Regions from separate parts of the Ralstonia sp. 22111 genome, predicted to be linked through region 3. Evidence: predicted binding sites of a transcription regulator. Region 3 holds the regulator's gene; each other region holds the start of a gene.
What was found. Region 3 encodes NrdR, which represses ribonucleotide reductase genes. Its sites were predicted from a motif close to CACNANATNTNGTG; they were not measured.
Positions count from the first base shown of each region.

Region 1: ACTJK4_RS11860 (ribonucleoside triphosphate reductase) is a predicted target of NrdR. The motif match lies at 2,337-2,350, and genes of this name have one in related genera.
Region 2: ACTJK4_RS23960 (ribonucleoside-diphosphate reductase subunit alpha) is a predicted target of NrdR. The motif match lies at 3,280-3,293, and genes of this name have one in related genera.

Region 1 covers NZ_JBQEPR010000004.1:37,321-44,397, reverse strand. The annotation lists gene murI (glutamate racemase) at 1-200, shown strand, start outside; gene ACTJK4_RS11870 (dicarboxylate/amino acid:cation symporter) at 259-1,536, opposite strand; gene ACTJK4_RS11865 (DHCW motif cupin fold protein) at 1,908-2,249, shown strand; gene ACTJK4_RS11860 (ribonucleoside triphosphate reductase) at 2,386-4,449, shown strand; gene nrdD (anaerobic ribonucleoside-triphosphate reductase) at 4,446-4,622, shown strand; gene ACTJK4_RS11850 (anaerobic ribonucleoside-triphosphate reductase activating protein) at 4,585-5,298, shown strand; gene ACTJK4_RS11845 (Crp/Fnr family transcriptional regulator) at 5,303-5,980, shown strand; gene ACTJK4_RS11840 (putative zinc-binding protein) at 6,001-6,390, opposite strand; gene ubiT (ubiquinone anaerobic biosynthesis accessory factor UbiT) at 6,402-6,827, opposite strand; gene ACTJK4_RS11830 (U32 family peptidase) at 6,824-7,077, opposite strand, start outside.
Region 2 covers NZ_JBQEPR010000013.1:80,545-87,621, reverse strand. The annotation lists gene ACTJK4_RS23965 (ribonucleotide-diphosphate reductase subunit beta) at 1-4, opposite strand, end outside; gene ACTJK4_RS23960 (ribonucleoside-diphosphate reductase subunit alpha) at 121-3,093, opposite strand; gene ACTJK4_RS23955 (alkaline phosphatase family protein) at 3,745-5,775, shown strand; gene ACTJK4_RS23950 (hypothetical protein) at 5,806-6,000, shown strand; gene ACTJK4_RS23945 (phosphocholine-specific phospholipase C) at 6,037-7,077, shown strand, end outside.
Region 3 covers NZ_JBQEPR010000001.1:1,037,327-1,044,403, reverse strand. The annotation lists gene ybgC (tol-pal system-associated acyl-CoA thioesterase) at 1-163, opposite strand, end outside; gene ydfG (bifunctional NADP-dependent 3-hydroxy acid dehydrogenase/3-hydroxypropionate dehydrogenase YdfG) at 233-985, opposite strand; ZMP/ZTP riboswitch at 1,125-1,254, shown strand; gene glyA (serine hydroxymethyltransferase) at 1,389-2,636, shown strand; gene nrdR (transcriptional regulator NrdR) at 2,762-3,226, shown strand; gene ACTJK4_RS04865 (hypothetical protein) at 3,301-3,921, opposite strand; gene ACTJK4_RS04860 (pilus assembly protein) at 3,988-7,077, opposite strand, start outside.

The DNA.
Region 1 (7,077 bases), on a different contig from region 3:
TGGGCCGCACGCTCGCGGCGGCGGGATTGCAGGCAGCGGGCCCAGCCGCATCGCCCCGCTTCATGAGCACCGGCGACGTGCTTCCGCTGCAAGCCATGGTGGCTGCATTGCTCGGAGAGGCACCGATGGCACAGCGTGTCGACATCGGCGATGCGCCCCTGAGCCCGGCCGTGGCATCGCTCGCTTCTCAACCGGAATAACGCCGCTCAGATACAACAACGCCGCCCTGAAAGGCGGCGCTGTCGTCTTGGCTTAAAGTCAGCCGACCTGCGGCTGCACTGCGGGTTCTGCGGTCTCTTCCACCGCCTCCTCTTCAGCCGGCTCATACTTCGCCACCACGGCCGTGGCCAGGCTGTTGCCGATCACGTTGGTGGCCGTGCGGCCCATGTCGAAGAACTGGTCGATGCCGATGATCAGCAGCAGACCGGCTTCGGGCAGATGGAACATCGGCAGCGTGGCTGCCACCACCACCAGCGAGGCACGCGCCACACCGGCCATGCCCTTGCTCGTGAGCATCAGGACCAGCAGCAGCGTCAGTTGCTGCGTGAAGCCCATCTCGATGTTGTAGGCCTGCGCGATGAACAGCACCGCAAACGCCTGGTACATCATCGAGCCATCGAGGTTAAACGAATAACCCAGCGGCAGCACGAAGCTCGAAATGCGCTTGGGCACGCCAAATCGGTCAAGCGCCTCGATCGTCTTCGGGTAAGCGGATTCGCTGCTCGCCGTGGCGAACGCCAGCAGCGTCGGCTCACGAATCAGCCCCAGCAGACGGCCCAGCGAACGGCCCAGCAGCACGTAGCCGACAAAGAACAGGATCGCCCACAGCAGCGCAAGGCCCAGGTAGAACTCGCCGATCAGCTTGCCGTAGGTCCACAGCACGCCCACGCCTTCCACCGTGATGGCAGCGGCCATGGCAGCAAACACGCCCAGTGGGGCGAAGCGCATCACGTAGTCGGTAATGCGGAACATCAGCTTGGTCAGCTCTTCCAGGCCACGGCCGATCACGCTGTCCATCGGGTTCTTCATCGTCGACAGCGCGGCGCCGAAGAACAGCGAGAACACCAGGATCTGCAGGATCTCGTTGGTGGCCATGGCCTCCACGATGCTGCGCGGGAACACGTGCGTGATGAAGGCCTTGAGGGTGAAGTCACCGGTCTTCAGGCCCGACGTGGCCGACACATCCGGCAGCGCCAGGTTCATGTGCACACCCGGCTGGAAGAAGTTGACCAGCAGCATGCCCAGCGCAAGCGACGTGGCCGACGCGCACACAAACCAGATCATCGCGCGCAGGCCCACGCGGCCCACCGAACGGCCGCCGCTCATGCTCGCCAGGCCGGTCACCAGGGTCGAGAACACCAGCGGTGCAATGATCATCTTGATCATGCGCAGGAAGATGTCGGTGATGATGCTGAAGTACGAAGCGATGTCCTTGGCCGCCGCAGCGTCCTTGGCATATTCGTGGCAACCCCAGCCGACGGCAATGCCCAGCAGCATTGCCAGCCCGATATGGGAGGTCAGACGTTTGGTGTTCAAGACTTTCTCCAAGGAATATCGTGGCCGGAGGGACGGCGCGCGACAGACGCGGATCTCATGGGGCCAAGGGCTGGCCCAACTTCGTCACGCTTTGTAAAAAGCGACGATATTAGAGAAGCGCATGGCGATCGTTATGTCGATGTTGCATGGCACCATGCAATTTCTGCATACATTGATATGGCGCCGTTGACGCCTTGCTGCGATGCCGCACGGGCAGTGGAACGAGCCCCTCCGAAGCGGATTATTGAGCCGCACGCAATGCCGTCACGGCGTACCAACAAGCGCCGCTTCAAGCACATGAAATGCGACGCATGGACCACGTAAGCCGCTGATACCATCATGGGCTTACGTCACCTACCCGGAGTCCCGCGATGAAAATGGCGCCCTTCGCCTTTGGCACGACCGACTGGTCCGCCGTTGAACCTACCGAGCACACCGGCGAGACCGGCATGGCGATCTGGCGCACCCGTTACTTCGGGGACGAGTCAAACCGCATCCGTGTACGCATGGTCGAGTACACCCCCGGCTACTTGGCTGACCATTGGTGCAAGAAGGGCCACATCCTGTTCTGCCTGGATGGCGAATTGGAAACCACGCTGGAAGACGGCCGCAAGTTCACCCTCACGCCGGGCATGAGCTATCAGGTGGGCGACGACGCTGAAGCCCATCAGTCCTACACCAAGAACGGCGCCAGGCTGTTCATCGTCGACTGACAGCGACACGACCATTCTGCGTCGCAAATGGCCCCGGTTGACCGGGGTCAAGCGATTTAAAAATCAAGGTCTTTAGGGCTCACCGACCACAATATGTAGTGCTAGTCTGACTCCATACCACTAGATGGAGTACCTCATGACGGGCACACAGGTCACCAGGCAAGTCACCAAGCGCGACGGTTCATTGGCCCCGTTTGACGCGCAAAAGATCCGCCAGGCCATCGCGGCAGCCGGACAGGCCACCGGCGAATTCGACACCGTCGAAGCGCAGCGCCTGACCACGGGCGTGCTCGAGCATCTCGCCTCGCTCCCCAGCCCCGGTATCGAAATCATCCAGAACTGCGTGGAAGAGGTGCTGGTCGACGCCGGCTATTGGCGCACCGCGCGTGCCTACATCGTCTACCGCGAGCAGCACGCCCGGCTGCGTTCGCTCAAGCACACGCTGGTCGATGTCGAGAGCACGATGGACGAATACCTCGAGCAGCGCGACTGGCGGGTCAATGCCAACGCCAATCAGGGGTACAGCCTGGGCGGCCTGATCCTCAACGTGGCAGGCAAGGTCACGGCCAACTACTGGCTTTCGCATGTCTACAGCCCAGAGGCGGGCGCAGCGCATCGCGAGGGCGACCTCCACATCCACGATCTCGACATGCTGTCGGGCTACTGCGCAGGGTGGTCGTTACGGCAGTTGCTGACGGAGGGATTCAACGGCGTGCCGGGCAAGGTGGAAGCGACGCCGCCGCGGCATATGTCCGCAGCCATCGGGCAGATCGTCAACTTTCTCGGCACGCTGCAGAACGAATGGGCCGGCGCGCAGGCGTTCAGTTCGTTCGATACGTACATGGCGCCGTTCATCCGCCGCGATGCGATGTCGTATGCGGCGGTCAAGCAGTCCATGCAGGAGCTGATCTACAACCTGAACGTGCCCAGCCGCTGGGGCACGCAGACGCCGTTCACCAACCTCACGTTCGACTGGACGTGCCCGGCGGACCTGCGCGAGCAGGTTCCGTACATCGGCGGCGAAGAGATGCCCTTCACCTACGGCGACCTCCAGCCCGAGATGGACATGATCAACCGCGCGTACATCGAGGTCATGATGGCCGGCGATGCAAAGGACCGCGCGTTCACGTTTCCGATTCCCACGTACAACATCACGCCAGACTTCGACTGGGAGCACCCCAACACCACGCTGCTGTTCGAGATGACGGCACGCTACGGGCTGCCCTACTTCCAGAACTTCCTCAATTCCGATCTCGAGCCGCACATGGTGCGCTCGATGTGCTGCCGCTTGCAGCTTGACCTGCGCGAACTGCTCAAGCGCGGCAACGGGTTGTTTGGGTCGGCCGAGCAGACCGGTTCCATCGGGGTGGTGACGGTGAACTGCGCGCGATTGGGACACCTCTACGCGGGCGATGAGGCGGCGCTGCTGGCGCGGCTCGATACGCTGCTCGCACTCGGCCGCGACGTGCTGGAAGTCAAACGCAAGTTCGTCCAGCGGTTGATCGACCAGGGGCTGTATCCGTACACGCGGCGCTACCTGGGCACGCTGCGCAACCACTTCAGCACGCTCGGCGTGAACGGCATCAACGAGATGGTGCGCAACTTCACGCACGATGCCGACGACATCACTACGCCATTCGGCCACGCCATGGCGGTGCGCCTGCTCGACCACGTGCGTCAGCGCATGACGGAATTCCAGGAGGCGACGGGGCATCTGTACAACCTCGAGGCCACGCCGGCAGAGGGCACGACTTACCGCTTCGCCCGTGAAGACCGCAAGCGCTGGCCAAACATCCTGCAGGCCGGCACGACCGCCCAGCCGTACTACACCAACTCCAGCCAGTTGCCCGTCGGCTACACCGACGACCCGTTCGAAGCACTGGCGCGCCAGGAAGCGCTGCAGAGCAAGTACACCGGCGGCACGGTGCTGCACCTCTACATGAACGAAGCGATCTCCTCGCCGCAGGCGTGCAAGGAACTCGTGCGCCGCGCGCTGGCGAACTTCCGCCTGCCGTACATCACCATCACCCCGACGTTTTCAATCTGCCCGAAGCACGGCTACCTGTCCGGCCATCACGCGTTCTGTCCGAAATGCGATGCAGAACTGCTGGCTCAGCAGCCCCATGGCAAGTGCGTCTGCACAACGGCGGACACCCCAGGTTCTTCCACCCACCTCCATCACGAAGGAGCCTCCGTATGACTACCGCTGCACACACCGCCAACCACGCCGCTGTACTCGACGACAACCAGCGCACACGATGCGAAGTCTGGACCCGCGTGATGGGCTATCACCGGCCCGTCAGCTCGTTCAACATCGGCAAGCAAGGGGAATTCTGTGAACGCCGCTTCTTTGTTGAAGACCGCGCCCGCTGAGCCACCGCACTGCCCGCCGCCGGCCATCGGCGGCCTGGCGCCGTTTTCCAGCGTCGACTGGCCGGGGCAGCTTGCGGCGGTGGTATTCGTGGCCGGCTGCCCGTGGCGCTGTCATTACTGCCACAACCCGCACCTGCAAACGCGGGCGCGCACGCTGGATTGGGACGATGTCTTCGCGTTTCTACAGCGTCGCGCGGGCCTGCTTGATGCGGTTGTCTTCTCCGGCGGCGAACCGCTGAGCGAACCGCATCTGCCCCACCTGATGCGCGACGTGCGCGGGCTCGGCTACAAGATTGGCCTGCACACCGGCGGTATTTATCCGGCGCGCCTGGCCGACGTACTGCCGCTGGTGGACTGGGTCGGGCTCGACATCAAGACGAGCGCACCGCGCTACGACGCGCTCACAGGCCGCCGCGGGAGTGCTGCGCCGGTCGATGCATGCCTGGATCTTCTGCTGCAAAACGGCAGCGCATTTGAGTGCCGCACCACGTGGCACCCCGATTGGCTGCCAGAACACGAGCTTCTTGCGCTGGCGCAAAACCTCAGCCGGCGCGGCGTGAAACACTACGCACTACAAGCCTACCGAAGTGCCCCCGGAACCCCGGCCATCACGCTGCCCAGCGAGGGCACCCAGCGCGTATTGGCCGCCTGCTTTTCTTCTTTCTGTTGCCGGTGACACCATGCACGACCCCCTCGATGTGGGCGCTCTGCTCAAGCACAGCCCGCTGTTCCTGGATTTTGACGACGATGACATGGCCGTGCTCACGCGTGACAGCCACGCAGTGCGCGTGTCGCGGCACGACTTCGCGTTTCACCGTGGCGATCGTGCCGATGGCTTCTACGTCGTGGTGGTCGGTGCGATCAAGCTTGTGTTGCCGGGTGCGCACGGCCAATGCAAGGTCATCGAATTCTTTGGCCCGGGCGCGTGTTTTGGCGAGCCCTTCATGTTCCTGAACCGCCCTTACGCGGCAGATGCGCAAGCCATGGAAGACAGCCTGCTGGTCTGGATCGACAAGCGCGCCATCGACGATGCACTGCACGTGCATCCGCGCCTCGCGCGACAAATGCTGGCAGGGCTGTCCGCGCGACTGCACACGTTGATGTGCGACATCGAAACAGTGAACCTGCAAAGCGCCAATGAACGGTTGATCGGGTATTTGCTCTCGCTGCCGCGCAAGTTTGACCGCACCCGGTTTCCATGCAGCAAGAGCCTGGTCGCGTCCAAGCTGGGGCTGGCGCCGGCCACGCTTTCCCGCACGCTGCGTCAGTTGATTCGCGACGGACTGATCCGCGTGGAAGGCCGCGAGGTTGTCATCCCGAACACCACGGCGTTGCAGCGCCAGCTCATCGCGGGATAAAAGCAGGCAATCGACGCAGATCAATCGCCTGCGGTATCAAGGCGATGCTGGAGCGTGTTGACTGCGTCATCGACCAGCGCAGCGGCGGCACTCAATTCGTCGTCACTGCAATCTGCGTGATAGCGCTTCTTGGCGCCGCACTGGTTGAGCACGAGGTGAATATCCGGCGCCACGCCTGCCGTTGCCAGGCAGGCCTTGACGCACGCCAGTGCACAACCGTCGAGTGCAAGAATGGGCCGCCCGCTGCGTGCCGTCTTGACGAGCGCGCGCACCCCGCCGCCGACACCGCTGATGCAGGACATCTCTGCCCTGCCCGCACGGTCCAGATCAACGGCCAAACGATTTGCCGCCTGCGCCACACTTGAACAACCGGAGCATGCATAGACGAGCGGCAATGCACGTGATGACATGGCGCCCCTCGCTATCGCGATTGCCAGCGTGCAAGCCACGCCGGGCGTGCAGCCGCATCGAGCCAGTTCTTGACGATCAGCCCAAGCTCCGTGTCGCCTGCGATCTTGAGGCGGCGCTGGAAAAACAGCGTATCTGCGTCGGCAGTGCCCCGAATAAGCGCAACGAATTCGGCCACGCCGGCACGCAACTCCAGCTCCGGTTCGGGACTTGAAGCGGGAAGCGTGTGGAACGCTCCACCGCGGCAGCAAAAGCAGGCGCGCAGGCCGAGGTCCTCCACGGTGATGGCAAAGCGCCGCCCTTCCAGTTCCGGGGGCGGCGTGAGCCACGACAGGCGCCGGGCCAGATCGAGGCCCAGCACAAAAGGGAACGACGTGAGCGGCACCGGCAGGCTGCGCGCCATGCGGACGAACATTTCGGGGGGGCGTAAGCGTGTCATTGCGGCGCCTCCAACCATTCAATGCCGGACTGCCCGTGCCAATAACCATTGCAGCGCCCAATGCCCTCCGGAGGCTGCACTTCCCCCGCAGGCAGACCAAGGCGCAGGGCATCCAGTGCCGCCAGGGCGTCCAGCGTGCCTTGCGATTGCGGGCTGACACGCAGCACCTTCACGCCCAGCGCAGACAGCGCGGGCGCCTGATCGAGAATGTCGAGGCATTGCCCCGATTGCGTCTGGATACCGTTGATGG
Region 2 (7,077 bases), on a different contig from region 3:
GCATATGTGTTTCTCCTAATTCTTTGCTCGTCGCTCCCGCTCTTTTGGAGCGCGAGTCCAGTGTCGTTCAGGTCACGGCGCCCCCGCTTGCGCGGGAGCAACCTCAGACACTGTTTTGACTTATTGGCAGGCTTCGCATTCCTCGAAACCGGGGTCGCCCGGGCGCATCGTGCACACGGCGCCTTCGGCTTCCGGCATCGCCTGGGCGGTGGCAGCAGCGGCATCCAGCGCGCTGGTCGGTGCGGCCGACGTCACGCCCGATGCACCTGCAGCCGACACACCACCTGTATCGCTACCCGAGGACACCGCATTCAGCGTGCCGCGCGACACGGTCGACTTCTCGACGTGCGTGGCGCCGATCGTGCGCAGGTAGTACGTGGTCTTCAGGCCACGCAGCCAGGCCAGCTTGTACGTGTCGTCCAGCTTCTTGCCCGACGCGCCGGCCATGTAGATGTTCAGCGACTGAGCCTGGTCGATCCACTTCTGGCGGCGCGATGCCGCTTCCACCAGCCACGTCGGCTCCACTTCGAAGGCCGTTGCGTACAGGTCGCGCAGGTCTTGCGGAATGCGGTCGATGCGGGCCAGCGAGCCGTCGAAGTACTTCAGGTCGGCGACCATCACTTCGTCCCACAGGCCGCGTGCCTTCAGGTCACGCACCAGGTAGTCGTTGACCACCGTGAACTCGCCCGACAGGTTCGACTTGACGTACAGGTTCTGGTACGTCGGCTCGATACAGGCCGACACGCCGATGATGTTGGAGATCGTTGCCGTCGGGGCGATCGCCACGCAGTTCGAGTTGCGCATGCCGTACTGCTTGATGCGGCCGCGCAGGCTGTCCCAGTCCATGGTCGACGACATGTCGGTTTCCAGGTAGCCGCCACGCTCTTCGGCCAGCAGCTTGAGCGAGTCCTGCGGCAGGATGCCGCGATCCCACAGCGAGCCCTTGTAGCTGCTGTAGCGGCCGCGCTCTTCAGCCAGCTCGGTCGACGCCCAGTAGGCGTAGTAGCACACGGCTTCCATCGAGGTATCGGCAAACTGCACCGCTGCGTCGCTGGCGTACGGCACGCGCAGCACGTGCAGCGCGTCCTGGAAGCCCATGATGCCCATGCCGACCGGACGGTGGCGCAGGTTCGAATCACGTGCCTTCTTGACCGCGTAGTAGTTGATGTCGATCACGTTGTCGAGCATGCGCATGGCCGTGCGCACGGTCTTCTTCAGCTTCTCGTGATCGAGCACCACGCTGCCATCCGCCTGCTTGACCAGGTGGGCGACCAGGTTGACCGAACCCAGGTTGCACACGGCGATTTCGCTGTCGTTGGTGTTCAGCGTGATTTCCGTGCACAGGTTGGAGCTGTGCACCACGCCCACGTGCTGCTGCGGGCTGCGGATGTTGCACGGATCCTTGAACGTGATCCACGGGTGGCCGGTTTCGAACAGCATGCCCAGCATCTTCCGCCACAGCTGCAGCGCCGGCATCTTCTTGAAGAGCTTGATCTCGCCACGCGCGACCTTGTCTTCGTAGGCCAGGTAGGCCTGCTCGAATGCCTTACCGACCTTGTCATGCAGGTCCGGGCAGGTGGACGGCGAGAACAGCGTCCACTCGCCGCCTTCCATCACGCGCTTCATGAACAGGTCCGGGATCCAGTTGGCCGTGTTCATGTCGTGCGTGCGGCGGCGGTCGTCGCCGGTGTTCTTGCGCAGTTCCAGAAATTCTTCGATGTCCAGGTGCCACGTTTCCAGGTACGCACACACCGCGCCCTTGCGCTTGCCGCCCTGGTTCACGGCCACGGCCGTGTCGTTGACCACCTTCAGGAACGGCACCACGCCTTGCGACTTGCCGTTCGTGCCCTTGATGTGCGAGCCGAGTGCGCGCACGTTCGTCCAGTCGTTGCCCAGGCCGCCGGCAAACTTGGAGAGCAGCGCGTTTTCCTTCAGCGCCTCGTAAATGCCGTCCAGGTCATCCGACACGGTGGTCAGGTAGCACGACGAGAGCTGCGAGCGGCGCGTGCCCGAGTTGAACAGCGTCGGCGTGCTCGACATGAAATCGAACGACGACAGCAGCTGGTAGAACTCGATGGCGCGGGCTTCGCGGTCGATTTCGTTCAGCGCCAGGCCCATCGCCACACGCATGAAGAACGCCTGCGGCATCTCGATGCGGGTTTCATTGATGTGCAGGAAGTAGCGGTCGTACAGCGTCTGCAGGCCGAGGTAGTTGAACTGGAAGTCGCGCGAGGCGTCCAGGGCCGCACCCAGGCGGGCCAGGTCGAACTGCGCCAGCTTGTCGTCGAGCAGCTCGGCGTTGATGCCGCGCTTGATGAACTGCGGGAAGTAGTCGACGTAGCGCGTGCTCATTTCCGCTTGCGTGACTTCTTCGCCGAGGATTTCGCGACGGATCGTGTGCATCAGGATGCGCGCCGTGACCTGGCTGTACGCCGGGTCCTTTTCGATCAGGGTACGCGAGGCCAGGATGGCCGAGTCGTACACCTGCGTCATCGGCACGCCTTCATACAGGTTCTTGACCGTTTCCTTGAGGATCGGCTCCGGGTCCACCGCTTCGCCCAGACCTTCGCAGGCCGAGACGATCACGTTGCGCAGCGCCGCCATGTCCAGCGGGCGGGTGATGCCGCCGTCGGTCACGTTCAGGCCGATGAAGGCCGGTTGCTGCTGGGTTTCACCGGCTTGTGCGCGCTCCTGGGCGCGGCGCTCGCGGTACAGCACGTAGGCGCGGGCCACGTCGTGCTCGCCCGAGCGCATCAGGGCCAGTTCCACCTGATCCTGCACGTCTTCGATATGGAACGTGCCGCCGTTCGGGCGGCTGCGCAGCAGCGCACGCACGACGTTCTGCGTTTGTTGCTCGACCAGCTCGCGCACACGCGCGGAAGCAGCGCCCTGCCCGCCATTCACGGCGAGGAAGGCCTTGGTCATGGCCACGGCGATCTTCGAAGGCTCGAAGCTCACCACGGCGCCGTTGCGGCGGATGATCTTGTAGTCCGCGTAGCCAGTGCTGGGGGCAGCGGCCGTGCCGCCAGCGCTTTGCGCAAATTGGGAGGGGTTGGCGGTGCCGGAGTGGATTTCTGGTTGGGCCGTCTGCATGTGGACTCCTGTTGAACCGTTCGTTTTATTGGCGCGCCGGGGGTGAAGCACCCTGGGCGAATCCTTGCGCTACGCGGAGAAATGAGACGGAAAAGACCCCTGCCTTTCCTCAGCCCCCAAGCGCCGGCTCGACCTGCCGTACGCCCGCCCCCGCGTGGCGCTGAAATAAGAATCCCGGAAAGCGACCACTACATCTAGTGTCCAACTCCGGGATTGACGCTAAGTATAGTGGCCCAATCGAATTTGCCTAGACTTGACAGGTGGGGGCAGAGGGCTATTTTTCACTCGCCAATGCGGTGCCGCAAACCCGCTACGCCAGTCTGCACAAAGGGTCGGCGGGACTGGCGTGCGGCGTCGCAATGACCGACTCTTCAGAATAATTCTTTCTATCGACGTCGCAAGCTCAATAGACGTCACCTCATCTTCGGTAGGGGTATGTGTGCGGCGCACTGCACCGGTGCACGCGTGCCGCACCCCGGGGCAATCCCCGGCATTTCACCCGCTCAAGAAATCCGAATAGCCACATCAGCATTCTTGCCGAGGCTGTCACTTGAGCGACAGGCCCCCACCCTACGCTTCGGTCGCATTGCAGGGAGCGCAATCACAGCGGCGGGACACCGAGCGCCGCGCACAACGACCGAGGAAATCGACATGGCTTGGAATCCACCTGCCCGCCGCCTGCTGACGGCAGCGCTGGGCACGACCGTGGCCGCGACGCTGGCGACCACGTTGACCGCATGCGGCGGTAGCGACAGCAGCCCCATCGCCAACCAGGGCAACACAGACGCGCCCTCTACCAGCGCCAGCAAAAAGGTGCTGGTGGTCGGCGTGGACGGCGCCACTTATGCGCAGATACAGAGCGCGCTCTTGCAGCACAGCCTGCCGAACCTGGGCGCGCTGGCGGTGATGCCGGCTTCGACCGGCGGCACGCTGGGCACCACCACCGCCCAGCCGCCGCTGGACACACCGAGCTGGGCCACGGTGCTGACCGGCGCCTGGCAAAACCGCCATGGCGTGACCGACGACACCGTCACCACCCTGGCCGCCCCAAGCGTGTTCAGCTACGCGCGCAGCGCCGCCAAGGCAGCCGGCGCCACGCAACGGCTCGGCGCCGCCGTCAGCTCGGCAGCGCTGCCTGCGCTTCTCAAGGCGGATCAGCAAGCCGGCAACCTCGACACGCTCGTGGACTGCGCCCAGGTGGACACCTGCGTGACGCAGAACAGCGTGAAGCTCGTGCAGTCCGGCTACGACGTCGTCTTCGCGCAATACACCGCGCCGGCCGCCGCCGCGCTGGCATCGGGCCTGCAAAGCGACGCGTACACCGCTGCGCTGGACAACGTCGACCAGGCGCTGGGCACGCTGCAAGCCGCCATCGCCCAGCGCCGCACCGCCAACCCGAACGAAGACTGGCTCGTCGTCGTGACCACCAGCCACGGGCTGGACGCCACGGGTGCCACCACGTCGGCGCCGACGCTTGAAAACCGCACCGCCTTCATCGCGCTGAACAAGAGCGTCAATCCGGTGCTCGGTAAGAACGGCATGGCCGCGCCCACGTCGGAAGCCGCGCTCGCTGCCCTGCCGAGCGAGGCCGACATCGTGCCGACCGTGCTGGCGCAATTGAACGCCGCCGTACCGGCCACCGCTCACAAGTTGGACGGTGCAGCACTCACGGCCAGTGCCGTCGGCGTGCGCAATGTCCAGAGCACCGTGGGCGCGTACAGCGCCTCGCTGTTGCTGAACTGGCAGAACCCGACCGCTGCCAGCGGCCCCATCACCGTGCTGCGTGATGGCAAGCCGGTCGCCACGCTGCCGGCCACAGCCACGCAGTACACCGACAGCAACATCGCTGCCGCAAGCGGCATCTACCGCATCAACTACACGCTCGTGCGCAACAACGTGCCGGTGTCGATGCTCGCGCAGATCAGCTACGTGGCGCCAACGCCGCTGGCGACCTCGCTCACCAACGGCCTTGCTGCGTACTACAGCTTCGATCCGCTGCCGCCAACCGACCGTAAAGCCAGCTCGACGATCGGCCCCTGGGTGGCCGGCACCGACGGCGGCTCTGCTGCCGCCGACCCCTTTGGCGGCACGGCGCTCTCGGTCGATTCGCGCATCGACGCCTACAAGCTCACGCAGAACGGCGCTGACATCGCGCTAAGCCCGCAATTCACCATCGGCTTCTGGTTCAAGTCGGACTGCACGCAGGGCAACGGCACCGGCGAACCGATCCTCGCCAACAAGGACTATTACTCCGGCTCCAATGCCGGCATCGCCATCGGACTGTGGGGCGGCTGCGAAGTGCGCTTCAACCTGGGCAGCGGCGGCAAGCGCGACGACATCCAGGGCATGAAGTTCAGCGCCAACCAGTGGGCCTATCTCGCCCTGTCGGTGGACGCGCAGGCCAAGCGCTTCAGCGCTTACATCCTGGACCCGGTGCTCGGCGTGCAGAAGGTGGAAGACAAGGCCATCGCCAACACCGACGTCACGAAGCTGGGTGGCCTGGCCACCAAGGTCTGGGGCATGAACGACGACGCCACGCACAACTACGTGCCCAACAACCCGGGCTCGCTCAAAGGCGTGATGGCCTACGACGACCTCGCCATGTGGACGCGCCGGCTGACGCTGGACGAACTCAAGACGATCAACGGCTCGCACAAGCCACTGTCGTCGCTGAACCCCTGACCCCCTCCCCCAACCCGAACGAGACCGCTCATGAAGCCCTTCATCCACCCTCTCGCGCGGCCGCACCGGCTGGCCGCCGTGCTGCTGTGCGCCGCCACCTTGTCGCTGTCGGCCTGCGGCGGCGATTCGAACGACGGCACGCCGAGCACAGGCCCCGGCGCCGCTCAGCCCGATCAACCCGGCCAGCCGCCGGCCAACAAGCCGACCCTGCACTGCGCTCCGTAACGCGCGGCTTCCCATCGACTTGCGTTTGAGACCGACATGACTTCCGACACGAACCACGCTAACAACGGCAGCCGCCGCAACTTCCTCAAGATGGCCAGCACGGGGGCGATTTCCGCCGCCGCGCTCGCCGCCTTCCCGCCGTCGATCCGCCGTGCACTGGCGATTCCCGCCAACAACGCCACCGGCACGATGCGCGACGTTGAACACGTGGTGATCCTGATGCAGGAGAACCGTTCATTCGACAACTATTTCGGCACGCTGCAAGGTGTGCGCGGCTTTGGTGACCGCTTCCCCATCCCGCTGGCCGGCGGCCTGAACGTGTGGCAGCAGACCTACGTGCCCAGCAGCGGGCCGAGCCGCACGGTGCTGCCGTATTACCTCGACAGCAGCGCCGGCAACGCGCAGCGCGTCTCGGGCACGCCGCACAGCTACCCCGATGCGCAGAACGCGTGGGACCTGGGCCGCATGAGCAAGTGGCCGACGTACAAGCAGACGCAGTCGATGGGCTATTACAAGCAGGCCGAGCTGGACTTCCAGTTCGCGCTGGCCAACGCCTTCACGCTGTGCGATGCGTACCACTGCTCCTTCCACGGTGGCACCAACACCAACCGGCTGTTCCACTGGACGGGCACGAACGACCCGACCGGCGCGGCGGGCGGCCCCGTCATCGACAACAGCGGCGACCACCTCGACGCCAGCGTCACGTACAACTGGAAGACCTACCCGGAGCGCCTGCAGGCTGCCGGCGTGTCGTGGAAGGTCTACCAGAACATGCCGGACAACTTCACCGACAACCCGCTCGCCGGCTTCAAGGCCTACCGCGACGCCAACGCCGCGCGCGGCAACCTGGCCGACGGCAGCCCGTTCCCGCCGTACACGCCGGCCGACGAAACCGTCAGCCCACTGATCAAGGGCGTCGGCAACACCATGCCCGACGGCGGCTTCCTGCAGGCCTTGAAGGACGACATCGCCGCGGGCCTTCTGCCGCAGGTCTCGTGGATCGTCGCGCCGGCCACGTATTCCGAGCACCCCGGCCCGTCGAGCCCCGTGCAGGGCGCGTGGTACACGCAGGAAGTG
Region 3 (7,077 bases):
TGGCCCCGGTCGTATCGGCCAGCGCCCGCTGGTCGACCCCAAGCGCGCGCAGCCACTCGGTGCGGGCGCGCTCAAAAAATTTCAAATAGTTGGCGTAAAACACCACGCCACCCGCGTCGGTATCTTCCCAATACACGCGCAGGTTCCAGTCAAAAGAAGCCATCGGGTAATTTTACCAAGACGCAAGTGACGGCCAGCCATCCACCGACCGGCCGAGGGCTTGCGCTGGGATTCAGGCCATGCCTCGCGTCACGCTGGTGGCCGAGAATGACTGGCAAACGGGCATCAGCTCCATCGCGTTGACATTGAAGTGCGCGGGAAGCGCCGCCATCCAGTAGACGGCCTCGGCGATGTCGTCGGCGGTCAGGGCTTCCGTGCCTTCGTAGACCTTCTCCACGCGGGCATCGTCGCCCTTGAAACGCACGTTGGAAAACTCGGTGCCGGAGCAAAGACCTGGCTCGACGTTCGAGACGCGCACGCGCGTGCCGGTCAGGTCTGCGCGCAAGTTCAACGAGAACTGGCGCACGAACGCCTTGGTCGCGCCATACACGTTGCCGCCCGGATACGGGTACGTCCCGGCGATGGAGCCGATATTGATAATGTGACCGCGGTTGCGCTCAACCATGGCCGGAAGCAACGCACGCGTCATATGAACCAGTCCGGAGCAGTTGGTACCGATCATGCGGTCCCAGTCGGACAGATCAGCGCGCTGGGCGGGTTCGAGGCCCAAGGCCAGACCGGCGTTGTTGACCAGCACGTCGACTTCGCGCCAGCCCTCGGGCAGCGTACCGGGCAACGCGGCAACGACATCGGCATCCAGCACGTCCAGCACCAACGGCAGCACGGCGTCGCCCAATTCAGCCTTGAGCGCGTCGAGACGGTCCTGGCGGCGGCCTGCCGCGATCACACGATGGCCTTCTCGCACGAAACGCCGCGCGATGGCCGCGCCGAACCCGGCGGTTGCGCCGGTCACGAATACGATCATGGAAGTGTCTCCGGACCTTAAGAAAGCGAAAGATCAGAGTTTACCTGAAGCCTTGAACCGCATTGCACAGCAATGTGCGTGTCTGCACGCTCGCTTCTTGCGGCGACCATGGGGCTGTCGTACACTCGCGGGCAACCATTCCACCTTGCGCGACTGGCGAATCCTGAAGCTGCTTTGAGCGGCTTCGACATGTGGGCAGCGACCACGAGGAAGCGCAAGGTTTCTGGCGTCATGCACAACGGCGCCTGCCGCTCGCCTGGGCAGCGAATGGGAAGCACAGGGTGACTTGGACACCCGCTGCAGTCGGCCAACACCGAGCGCAGTCGTTCAAGCCGCGCGCATGTTTCCCCACGCCTCGCCCGATCTCCGCCTTTTCCGTTTCGTTTCAGACCAGACACTCGCCATGTTCGAACGCAGCCGCTATACGATCGACCAGATCGATCCCGAAATCTTTGCCGCCATCCAGAAGGAAAATCAGCGTCAGGAAGACCACATCGAGCTGATTGCCTCCGAGAACTACACTTCGCCGGCCGTGATGGCCGCGCAGGGCTCGCAACTGACCAACAAGTACGCCGAGGGCTACCCCGGCAAGCGTTACTACGGCGGTTGCGAATATGTAGACGTGGTGGAACAGCTCGCCATCGACCGCGTGAAGCAGCTCTTTGGCGCGGAAGCCGCCAACGTGCAGCCGAACTCGGGCTCGCAGGCCAACCAGGGCGTGTTCTTCGCCGTGCTCAAGCCGGGCGACACGATCATGGGCATGAGCCTGGCCGAAGGCGGCCACCTGACGCATGGCATGGCGCTCAACATGAGCGGCAAGTGGTTCAACGTTGTGAGCTACGGCCTGAACGCGCAGGAAGATATCGACTACGACGCGCTCGAAGCCCTGGCGCAAGAGAAGAAGCCGAAGCTGATCATTGCCGGCGCATCGGCATTTGCGCTGCGCATCGATTTCGAGCGCATCGGCAAAATCGCCAAGTCGATCGGCGCGTACTTCATGGTGGACATGGCGCACTACGCTGGCTTGATCGCCGCAGGTGTGTACCCGAACCCGGTGCCGCACGCTGACTTTGTGACGACAACTACGCACAAGAGCCTGCGCGGCCCGCGCGGCGGCGTGATCCTGATGAAGGCTGAGCACGAGAAGGCCATCAACTCGGCGATCTTCCCGGGTATCCAGGGCGGCCCGCTGATGCACGTGATCGCCGGCAAGGCAGTGGCCTTCAAGGAAGCCCTGTCGCCAGAGTTCAAGGCTTACCAGCAACAAGTCGTGAAGAACGCGGCAGCCATGGCCGAAACGCTGATGGCCCGTGGCCTGCGCATCGTGTCGGGCCGCACGGAAAGCCACGTGATGCTGGTCGACCTGCGCGCCAAGAAGATCACCGGCAAGGAAGCCGAGAAGGTGCTGGGTGACGCACACATCACCGTCAACAAGAATGCGATTCCGAATGACCCGGAAAAGCCGTTCGTGACGTCGGGCGTGCGCCTGGGTTCACCGGCCATGACAACGCGCGGCTTCAAGGAAGCCGAGGCCGTGACGGTCGCCCACCTGATTGCCGATGTGCTGGACAACCCGCACGACGAAGCGAACATCGCCGCCGTGCGCGCCAAGGTGGCCGAGCTGACCAAGCGGTTCCCGGTCTACGCCTAAGGCATCCGCTGATGGCCGGATCTCCCGGCCACGTAGTACCCTGCCGCGATGTGCCTGCCCAGGCCATCGCGGCGTTGTTCTTTTAGCGCAGTGCGTTCTTTGAGGTTGCCGAGGAGACCACCGGCATGAAATGCCCCTTTTGCGGCCACGCGGCCACCCAGGTGATTGATACCCGCATGTCGGAAGAAGGCGACACCGTGCGCCGCCGCCGCCGCTGCGAATCCTGCGACCGCCGCTTTACGACCTACGAACGCATCGAGCTGTTCTTTCCCGCCGTCGTCAAAAAGAACGGCAGCCGCGTCGATTACGACCGCAACAAGGTCAAGGACTCCATGCGCCTTGCGCTGCGCAAGCGCCCCGTTTCCGCCGAGGCCATCGACGAGGCCATCGCCCGCATCGAAGAAAAACTGCTCAGCCACGGCGAGAAGGAAATCGGCAGCGACCGCGTGGGCGAGCTTGTGATGCGCGAACTCAAGCGGCTGGACAAGATCGGTTACATCCGGTTTGCATCGGTGTACCGGAGTTTTGAGGATCTGGCTGAGTTTCGAGACGTGCTGGACGAGGTTGCGGCGACGAACGTGCGGAAATGAGTTTCTCGCAAGACGTCCTCTCTCGGGTCACCGTCATCGAAGCTGCTATTCCATCAAACTCTCGACCCAGAGCATTAGGAGGACGCCGGTAGGCCGCTTTCGTTGGATGGTTCAATCTGGAACTCCAGTTCCCTTACCGCGGCCACATCCGCTCCCAAGCGCTTAGCAGGAACAAAGCGCGTCTCCATGAGAATCAAAGCCAACCTGGCTGCGGCGGCACGATTGTCATCGCTCGCGCGGACGATTTCAGCGCGCACAACCGCACCATCAACGGCGATATAGACGCGCAATGTTATCGGCGATGAGTTTGCGACTAACGCCATCACGTCCAGAAGTTCAAGTGTGCTAGCCGGCAAGGCTTGGCGATCCACTTCCGTCGACGCATAAAATCGCATCTCGTCGGCCTCCTCTGACGACGCCGTCGTCGACGGAGATTCTTCCGACCGGTCGCCTGCAGCCTTAAGCGGCGTACCACCCCGCTGCCGCGAAAAGGGGGCTGATTGCTTACCTACGCCCCTCCGGCTGTTCGCACTGGCTTCATCACCCGAAGCCTCCGCCGGCGGACCGACGAATAGCACCCGGAGACCTGCTTCGCCCTTGTCTTCTGCTGCCCGAGGTTGCCATACGCTGGCAGCATGCAGGAAAGCCAAATGGCCCGTCACTGCAACAGCGCAGGCGATCCAGCTGCGCCTCATATCACCTATCTCGTCTTGGCGCTGAGCGCTCGGTCGCGGTACCGCATCGTCATCGTCGGTTCACCGTTAGTCGGCCGTAGGCACTTCACGCCAGTTGATCTGACGAATAGCCTGCACCACCGTAGGAACCAACGGCACAGAATTGATCGCGCTATTGTCTGTACCGGCCTCCAGCCGGACCGAACCATTGACGTTGAGGTAGGACAGATCGACCACCAGCCCACCACCGGTGTAGTACGGCTGCAGCACGCCAAAACTATTAACCACGCGGCTGATGCCAGTGCCGATGTCCAGAGAGAACACGCGATTGGTACCGGATGGATTACACGCGTCGCCGTTTGGCAAATTGGCGGCAAACGACACCGTGCCGAAGTTGGAGACCGGCGCCACGTTAACGCGTTCCGCCACGCCATTGGACGACTGGCCGAGGTCGACGTAATAGCCCATGACCGATGTCGGAGCGCTACCAATCCCCTTCAACAGGTTGGGGTCCGCATTGAGATCCTTGCGTTGAATCGGAAACGTGACGCCGCTCGGAAGATCGGTGCTGCTGTTGAAACGCTGGACCACGCCGTCATAGATCACGTAGAAGCTCTGCGTCTGGCTGCTGGCGATATCGGTACTGCCGAGTAGCCGGCCGGTACCCACCATGACGTAGCGCTTAAGCGAGTTCGGCTGAATCTCGATCAGCGGCGGCGTCGTGACAGGCTGTGCATTGCCGCTCGGGTCGGTGAGCTTCGCAATCTGGGTGGGTGCCGGATAGGCGCCGCTTGTTGCCGTGAGGTCGAAACGCCAGACGTTGCCCAGCAGATCGCCCGCATAGATGGAGTCTGCCGTGTTGTCGGTGTAGTCGGCAACATACGCGGAAGCATATGCAAGGCCCGCGGGACTGCTTGCAGAGCCGACACCCGTCGAAATCGACTCCAGCAAGGCGCCCGTCGTCGGGTTGAGGATAAATAGCCAGCCCATGCCATCAGCGTTGTTGTAGCCCGACGGCACGGCAACGATCCAGCCGTACTTCTTGGTCTTCACGACGATCGGGTCGCCATAGGTGAAGCCCAAGGTACCCTGCCGCGCGTTAGAGGGACCACCGAACTCCCACATCACTTTGCCGGCGAGTGCGGTCTCGGTGGTGATCGTCGTGGGGTCTGTAATGTCGAGCGCGTAGTAGCCCTTGCCACCCTTGCCCAGACCGCCGATCAGCATCGTGTGCCAGTCTGAGGTACTCGACGAAGACGGCTTGGCACCACCCGCGCGCGCGAGGTCGATATCAAACGCCTGCGGCGTGGCATCCACCATCGCATGGTGGACGAAATTCGTACCGGCCAAACCCAGCGATGCCAGGCCATTGACAGTGGGCGTGCATGTGCCTGAAGAGCACGGTCCTTGGTAGAGGAAGCTCGGCACGTAGGCAAACAGTTCGTTGCCACTGGTTGTACGGCCGACGGTGCCGTCGAATGCGTGCATCATGCCGTCGTTTGCGCCGACGTAGACCACCGGATTGCGACTGGCATAGGAGCTCTTGAATGATGCATAGCCCGGGTTGGTTGCACTCGACAAGACAGCGACGGGAGGACCCACCGCGTCGACTTTCGAGCCCACGATATCCCCCAACAAAAAGGCACGCTGGCGATAGACCGCCTTGCCGTTCGTGCCTTCGTTGCTCTGGTCTCCGCGCAGGTAATTCAGGAAGTCCTGGTTGTTCCAATTCTTCACGGCCGCATTGCTGAGTGCGCTCTGGTTGGTCGTGGTCAGCTTCGCGAATTGGAATGGCACACCTTGCGCAGCCCCGGTTGTATTGCTCGTGGCGATCAGGCGTGATGAGCTTGATTGGCCAGCGAGTTGGGCTTGTGCAGACCATGCCTTCGTCTGCGTGGGCAGCCCAGTCTTGGCATCAAAACTAAGCGAACTGCCGACGACGTCCCCGGTCCAGGTTGAAGAATTGTAGGAAGCTGAATACCCAATGTTGCCGGTCAGACTCACATTGGCGGAAGAGACTGCCAGCGCCGTCGTGGCCGCTTGAATGTCGTTGGAGATGTTCTGGAAGGCAGAATTCAGGCCATTCACCATCAGGTCTGCCTGACCCGCCAGATAGTAGTTGTCCGGCATTGGCTTGCCGTTGGGGTCCGTGTTGCCACTCGCGTTCCATAGCGACTGCGCCAGCGCCCTAGTGTTGCTCGTGTTGTAGTTGCTCGGGACACTGAAGCCGCCGTACTTTGCCGCCAGCCAGAATTGGTTCTGGTAGCGGTATGTTTGGTACTCCTGCACATCCAGCCAATAGGTAGAGATGGTCTGGATCTTGGACTTGTTACCCAGGCTGTCCTTAAAGTCGTTCGGGCGAATGTCCCGCACGTGCGAATCGTAGGCAAGCCCGGCCATCAGGTAGGTATTGCCGTTACAGCACGGCGGCGAAATCTTGTTGAGATTGCCGATGCCTTCCATTTGCCCCACGAGGTTGGTCGCGGAATCCACATTGACCGTGGTATCGCTCGAAACCTCGGAGGGCAGCGCCGGTTCGTTGCTACTTCTGATCGTACTGCCTGGCAAATTGGCATCCGCATGGGTATTGATGTCACCGATGCCCAGGATGTAGTTCTTCTGGCAGGAATACTGGATGGGGTCATCCCATGTCTGGATGACCGGGAATCCGTCTATCTGGGCAGTCGTGGCGTTGGACGAATAGCTGGCCACGTTGCCGAGGTTCTTGTAGTAGCGGATGCCCGCGTAGTACAGCTCGCCAACGGGGTCATACGTCTTATAGTTTTGCGAGGTCGAGCCGAACTTGTTGAGGTAGTTCATGACCCCGCTGTTCGTCACCCCGGTTGCCGTGGCGTCGGAAGTGTCGGGGTTGCTAACCATCGTGCCGTCCGTAGCGCTCCATTCCGCCAGCGTATTGGTCGTGGGGTTCTTGCCTGGAACCGGCTGCGTGGGGCCAATGAACTTCATCCTGGCACGCAGCACCCCGCCATCGCGCTTGATGCTCGAATCGTTGAGGTAACCGAACGCGCCAAAGCGGATGCGCTGCGAGTACTGCTGCATCAGGCCTTCCGGCTTGTAGTTGCTGCCGTACTTCGTGCAGTTCGCCTCGGGCCGCGATGGGTCGCACACCTTCACACGCACATAGACCGACCACACCTTGGATGCATTGGGCGACGG